3 regions of the Bradyrhizobium sp. USDA 4486 genome follow, and region 1 is predicted to be linked to each of the others. Evidence: predicted binding sites of a transcription regulator. Region 1 holds the regulator's gene; each other region holds the start of a gene.

Evidence for each region. Region 1 encodes PhoB, which activates phosphate uptake and scavenging genes when phosphate is short. Its sites were predicted from a motif close to TGTCATNNANCTGTCAT; they were not measured.
Region 2: the regulator PhoB is predicted to act here: its motif matches at 1,311-1,327, upstream of ACVWY3_RS13345 (DUF47 domain-containing protein).
Region 3: the regulator PhoB is predicted to act here: its motif matches at 851-867, upstream of ACVWY3_RS13735 (acetoacetate decarboxylase).

Annotation. Positions count from the first base shown of each region.
Region 1 is NZ_JBSRZV010000001.1:6,839,411-6,841,675, forward strand. Features, by position in the region: gene pstB (phosphate ABC transporter ATP-binding protein PstB) at 1-127, shown strand, start outside; gene phoU (phosphate signaling complex protein PhoU) at 139-855, shown strand; gene phoB (phosphate regulon transcriptional regulator PhoB) at 878-1,585, shown strand; gene ACVWY3_RS32265 (GcrA family cell cycle regulator) at 1,687-2,199, opposite strand.
Region 2 is NZ_JBSRZV010000001.1:2,701,724-2,703,988, forward strand. Features, by position in the region: gene ACVWY3_RS13340 (anion permease) at 1-525, opposite strand, end outside; gene ACVWY3_RS13345 (DUF47 domain-containing protein) at 624-1,268, opposite strand; gene ACVWY3_RS13350 (branched-chain amino acid ABC transporter permease) at 1,425-2,265, opposite strand, start outside.
Region 3 is NZ_JBSRZV010000001.1:2,782,679-2,784,943, reverse strand. Features, by position in the region: gene ACVWY3_RS13740 (patatin-like phospholipase family protein) at 1-810, opposite strand, end outside; gene ACVWY3_RS13735 (acetoacetate decarboxylase) at 1,035-1,814, shown strand; gene ACVWY3_RS13730 (transporter) at 1,931-2,265, shown strand, end outside.

The DNA.
Region 1 (2,265 bases):
CCGCGTCTCCGACAAGACCGCCTTCATGTATCTCGGCGAGTTGATCGAGTTCGACGATACCAGCAAGATATTCACTTCGCCGAGCGATCGGCGCACGCAGGATTACATCACCGGCCGGTTCGGCTGAGGAGACGGGATATGGGTTCTGAACATACCGCAAAGGCCTTCGACACCGACCTCCAGGAGCTCACCCGCCTGGTCGCCGAGATGGGCGGCCTCGCCGAGCGCATGATCGTCGATTCCGTCGACGCGCTGATCCGTCGCGACGTCGTGCTCGGCCAGCGCGTGGTCGCGACCGACGCCGAGATCGACGCGCTCCAGAAGAAGATCGAGGAGCGCGCCGTGCTCACCATCGCCCGCCGCCAGCCGATGGCGGTGGACCTGCGCGAGATCGTCGGCGCCATGCGCGTCGCCACCGATCTCGAGCGCATCGGCGATCTCGCCAAGAACATGGGCAAGCGCGTCGCGGCGCTGGAGACGGACTTTCATCCGCTGAAGCTGTTCCGCGGCCTCGAGCACATGACCGACCTCGTGCAGCAGCAGGTCAAGTCGGTGCTGGACGCCTATGCCGCGCACGACCTGCCGGCGGCGATGGCGGTGTGGAAGGGCGACGAGGAAGTCGACGCCATCTGCACCTCTCTGTTCCGCGAGCTTCTCACCTATATGATGGAGGATCCGCGCAACATCTCGTTCTGCATTCACCTGATGTTCTGCGCCAAGAACATCGAGCGCATCGGTGACCATGCCACCAACATCGCCGAGACCGTGTTCTACATGATCGAGGGCCAGGCGATCACCGACAAGCGGCCGAAGGGTGACATGACGACCTTTGCCACGACGATCCCGAATAGCTGAAGAGTCAAGGAGCGACGACACCATGGGCGCGCGCATTATGGTGGTTGAAGACGAGGAAGCTCTCACCGAGCTGCTTCGCTACAACCTCGAAGGCGATGGCTATGACGTCGAGACGGTGATGCGCGGTGACGACGCCGACACCCGTCTCAAGGAGCACATCCCCGACCTGATCGTGCTCGACTGGATGCTGCCGGGCCTCTCCGGCATCGAGCTGTGCCGACGGCTGCGCACCCGCCCGGAGACCAAGCAGCTTCCGATCATCATGCTGACCGCGCGCGGCGAGGAGAGCGAGCGGGTGCGGGGTCTTGCGACCGGCGCCGACGATTACATCGTCAAGCCGTTCTCCGTGCCGGAGCTGCTGGCGCGCGTGAAGGGCCTCTTGCGGCGCGCGAGCCCGGAGCGGCTCGCAACCGTGCTCGCCTATGGCGACATCGAGCTCGACCGCGACAAGCGTCGCGTCGCGCGCTCGGGCCGGCCGATCGATCTCGGTCCGACCGAATATCGCCTGCTGGAGTTCTTCCTCGAGCACCCCGGCCGCGTGTTCTCGCGCGAGCAGCTGCTCGACAGCGTCTGGGGCCGCGACATCTACATCGACGAACGCACCGTCGACGTGCATATCGGCCGTCTGCGCAAGCTGCTCAATCTCGGCCGCGAGCAGGACCCGATCCGCACCGTCCGCGGCGCCGGCTACGCGCTGGACGATCGCTTCGCGAAAGCGGAGCAGACGTAAGAACGGCTGCAAGCGAGCAAAATAAAAGCGTGCCGAGCGGCGCGCTTTTTTGCTTCGGATCGTCCCGGCCGCGTGCCGGGACGATGTCGTTGAAGCAGTGCTCAGCGCGTGCCCGGCTTCGCGGGCGCGCGGCGGCGATCCGCCGCCGGCTGGTAGGCGACGCGCGAGTGCTGCGCGCAATAGGGCAGGCCGGAGAGCGCCTTGCCGCCGCAGAAGAAGAAATCCGGGCTCGATGGATCGCCGACCGGCCAGTGGCAGGTCGCCTCGTTCAGCTCCAGGAGCGACAGCCGCTGGCTCATCGGCACCACGTTGTCGTAGGTGACCGGCTCGGCCTCCACCTCGACCTCGAAGGCCTGCGCCAGCGCGGTGTTGCCGCGCGAGATCGGGCGGCTCACGCGCATCATGTGCTGCGCGGGACGCGCCTTGCGCGGCCGGGGCGCGGCCGACGAGGGGCTCTTGGCGCGGCCGGACAGGCCGAGCCTGTGCACTTTGCCGATCACGGCATTGCGGGTCACATTGCCGAGCTCGGCCGCGATCTGGCTGGCCGAAAGTCCGGCCTCCCAGAGCTTCTTCAGCTGCTCGACGCGATCATCGGACCAGGTCAAAACCGTCATTGCACCCTTTCCCTCGCTGCCGGCCAGCCATCCTGGGGCCTCACAGCGAATGCCTAAGCCTTGAAA
Region 2 (2,265 bases), 4.1 Mb from region 1:
GAACGCGCGATCGACCGCGAACGGCGTCGAGCGCACCGACAGCCACGACACGATCGCGACCAGCATCATGGCGAGCAGGAAGCCGACCAGCGGCGACAGCACGATGGCCAGTATCGTCTTGGAAAGACCGCTCCACACCGCCGCCGAGATCCCCGCTTTGGCCATGCCGCCGCCGACGAGGCCGCCGATCAGCGCATGCGACGAGGAGGACGGGATGCCGAGCCCCCAAGTCACCAAGTTCCAGACGATGGCGCCGATGAGGGCCGCGAAGATCACCTGGGCATCGACGATCGACGGATCGATGATGCCGGTGCCGATGGTCTGGGCGACGTGCAGGCCGAACACCATGAAGGCGATGAAATTGAAGAAGGCCGCCCAAAACACAGCGAATTGCGGCCGCAGAACGCGGGTCGAAACGATGGTCGCGATCGAATTGGCGGCATCGTGCAGGCCGTTCAGGAAGTCGAACAGCAGCGCGACGGCGATCAGTCCGACGAGGACGGGAAGACCCAACGCGGCATCCACGGCGCGGCCCTGCCTTAAGGTTGGCGCATGATCTCCGCGCAAACGCGTTCCGCGTTTGTCGCGGGGAAAAACCGCTGCACGCTTTTCCGGATCATGCGCTAGACCTGCTCGATGACGATGCTGTTGATCTCGTTGGCGACGTCGTCGAAGCGATCGGCCACCTTTTCGAGGTGGTCGTAGATCTCGACGCCGACGATGAAATCCATCGCGTTGCCGTCGCGATGCTTGAGGAACAATTCCTTCAGCCCGATGTCGTGGAGGTCGTCGACGCGGCCTTCCAGCTTGCCCAGCTCTTCAGTGATCGCGGTCAGCATGGCGACGTTCTTGCCGATCTCCTGCATCAGGGGCAGCGCCCGGCCGACCAGATTGGCACATTCGATCAGGAGCCCGCCGATCTCGCGCATCGGCGGCTCGAAGGCGCGGACCTCGAACAGCATCACGGCCTTGGCGGTCTGCTGCATCTGGTCGATGGCGTCGTCGAGCGAGGTGATCAGGTTCTTGATGTCGCCGCGATCGAACGGGGTGATGAAGGTGCGGCGCACCGCCGTCAGCACCTCGCGGGTGATGTTGTCGGCGTCGTTCTCGAACTGGTTGACCCGCTGGCAATAGACCGGCGTCTCCTCACCCCCATTGAGCATTCCCTGGAGCGCGATCGCGCCCTGAATCACGGTCTGGGCATGGCGGTCGAACAGGTCGAAGAACCGTTCTTCCTTGGGGAGGAAAGCGCGAAACCATCGCATCATGGGGAAAGGCTACCGGTTGGAAATGGTCCGGCCCGAGCAGGCCGTCATAAAACTGTCATAGACCATTTTCGATCCGCGCGCGTGTCATCTCCCGCGCGCGGAACCGGATCATCCACCGCTTTCACACACCAAAGAAATTGGTGTGATATCAGTATGTTATAGAGATCGCCGGAAGTAATGGGCGATTTCGCCGATGACGCCGCGGCGGAAGGTAAGCACGCAGATTACGAAAATCGAGCCCTGAATCACCGTCACCCACTGGCCGAAGCCCGCCAGGTATTGCTGCATGGCGATGATCACGAACGCGCCGACCACGGGGCCGAAGATGGTGCCGAGACCACCGACCAGCGTCATCAGCACGACTTCGCCCGACATCGACCAGTGCACGTCGGTGAGCGAGGCGTTCTGCGCCACGAACACTTTCAGCGCACCGGCAAAGCCCGCCAGCGTTCCCGACAGCACGAAGGCCAGGAACTTGTACTGGTCGGTGCGGTAACCGAGCGAGATCGCGCGCGGCTCGTTCTCGCGGATCGATTTCAGGACCTCGCCGAACGGCGAGTTGATGATGCGGTAGATCAGCAGGAATCCGGCGAGGAAGCCGACCAGCACGACGTAATAGAGCACGGTCGGCTTCGACAGATCGAGCAGGCCGAACATGCGCCCTTGCGGAATGCCCTGGATGCCGTCCTCACCATGGGTGAACGGCGCCTGGAGATAGATGAAGTACAAGAGCTGCGACAGCGCCAGCGTGATCATCGAGAAATAGATGCCCTGGCGGCGGATCGAGATGTAGCCGGTCACGATCGAGAGCGCGAAAGCCGCGGCGACACCGACGAGAATGCCGAGCTCCGGCGGCAGCGCCCAGACTTTCAGCGCATGCGCGCTGCAATAGCCGGCGGTGCCCAGAAACATCGCGTGTCCGAACGACAGCAGTCCGCCGTAGCCGATCAGCAGGTTGAAGGCGCAGGCGAGCAGCGCGAAGCACAGCGCCTGCATC
Region 3 (2,265 bases), 4.1 Mb from region 1:
GTCCTTGTGGCGGGCCATCACGTCCTGGATCGAGCGCGGCAGCACGCCGCGGGCGCTGAACAGGTCGACCTGGAACACCAGCGAGTTGAGCGCGTCCTCCTGGTCGAGCAGATGCTGCAGCGGCGTGTTGGAGACGATGCCGCCATCCCAGAAATGATCGGTGCCGATCCGCACCATCGGCAGCGCCGGGGGCAGCGCGCCGGAGGCCATGATGTGCTCCGGCTCGATCTCGTCATGGGCGTTGTCGAAATAGATGAAGTTGCCGGAGAGCACGTTGACCGCGCCGACCGCGAAGCGGACCTTCTTCTCGTTGAGGAGGTCGAAGTCGACGAGCTCGAGCAGGCTCTCCTTCAGCGGCATCGTGTCGTAATAGCTGGTGGCGGTCCTGGCGCCGACCGGGCTGAACCAGGGATTGATCTGGTGCGGGGTGAAGAAGCCCGGCTGGCCCATCGCCGACGTCATCCAGGCGCTGGTGAGATTGCGCCACTGCCGGAAGACGTCGCCATCCGGCGTGTAGTGCCAGATCTTGCGGCTGGTGATGCGCTCCCAGAAGATGCGCAGCGCCTCCAGCCGCTTCTCCGGCTTGTTGCCGGCGATGATGGCGGAGTTGATCGCGCCGATCGAAACACCGCAGACCCAATCGGGCTCGATGCCCGCCTCGTGCAGCGCCTGGTAGACGCCGGCCTGGTAGGCGCCGAGCGCACCGCCGCCTTGCAACACCAGCGCGACGCGGTCGCAACGCTCGGGCCGCCAGCCGCACGAAGGGGGCTGATGGGTCGAATGTGTCGGATGCGACGTGCGGGCGTCCATGGCGATGCCTCCTGCCTCTCCCAAACGATTGCGTCCGGTGGTGACGGTGTGATGACAATTGCGGCGCCGATGCATCGCCCGCATGCACGGTGGCCGCAGCGGGAATGGCGGCGGGTCGCCCGGCTGACGGAAATCCTTCACATCGCAGTCAATGACGGCGGCTAGCAATTTGCATAAAGCCCGTGAGCCGGACGAGCGTCAGAGGCATCACACAGGAGATCAGGATGCGCAGGGAAGACGTGCTGAGACTTCCGTCCATGCCGGCTGCAGGACCGAGCTATCCGGCCGGACCCTATCGTTTCGTCAACCGCGAATTCCTGGTCATCACCTACGAGACCGATCCGGACCTGATCCGCGCCGGCCTGCCTGAGCCGCTCGAGCCGATCGACCAGCCGATCGTGCATTACGAATGGATCAAGATGCCGGATTCCTCCGGCTTCGGCAGCTACACTGAATCTGGTCTCGTCATCCCCGCGCGTCTCAACGGCGAGGAGGTCAACTTCGTCTCGCAGATGTATCTGGACGACGATCCGCCGATCGCGGCCGGACGCGAGATCTGGGGCTTTCCCAAGAAGTACGCCCATCCCAAGCTCGAGATCGTCAAGGACACGCTGACGGGCACGTTGGAATATGCCGGCCAGCTCGTCGCCATGGGCACCATGGGCTACAAGCACGAGAGCATGGCCGGCAACGGCGATCTCACCCGCGCCACGCTGTCGAAGACGCAAGTTAATCTGAAGATGATCCCCGGCGTCGACGGGCGGCTCGAAGTCTGTCAGCTCGTTGCCATCAACCTGATCGACATCGTGCCGAAGGGCTCGTGGATCGGGCCGGGCCGGCTGCATCTGGTGCCGCACGTCAACGCACCGGTTGCCGACTTCCCGGTTCGCCGTTGTCTCGGCGCGCACCATTACATCGCCGACCTGACGCTGCCGTTCGGCCGCGTCGTCCACGACTACGTCAGGGAAGCTGAAGCCGCCGCGACGGGGCTCGCCGCCGAGTAGGCCGGCCTGTTATCATCAAACTGTAACAAAGCCGTAATTGAGTACGCGCGTGGGTCTGGAAGATGCCGTCAGCCATGCTCCGGAGTGGGACTATCTGTTGACGGTTGGGGTTGGCCATGGCTGAGCCGGCGAAGCTTGTCAGCGCGATAGAGAACACCGAGCCCGCCATTCCCGGGCTGGTCTGGGCGTTTCGCCTGCATGCCGACGGCAGCGCCGAGGCGCTTCCGATCGACCAGCCGATCGAGTTCACTCATGATGGCCGGCTGTGGCTGCACTTCAATTTGACAGATGGTCGCGTGCGGCCGTGGATCGCGGCATCGCCGCTGCCGCCGCTCGCGCGCGAGCTGCTGCTGTCGAACGACACGTTCCAGCAGCTTCACGTCATCGACCATTGCGTCTACGGCGTGTTCTCCGATCTCGTGCGCGAGATCGACCGCGTGACGGAGGAAAC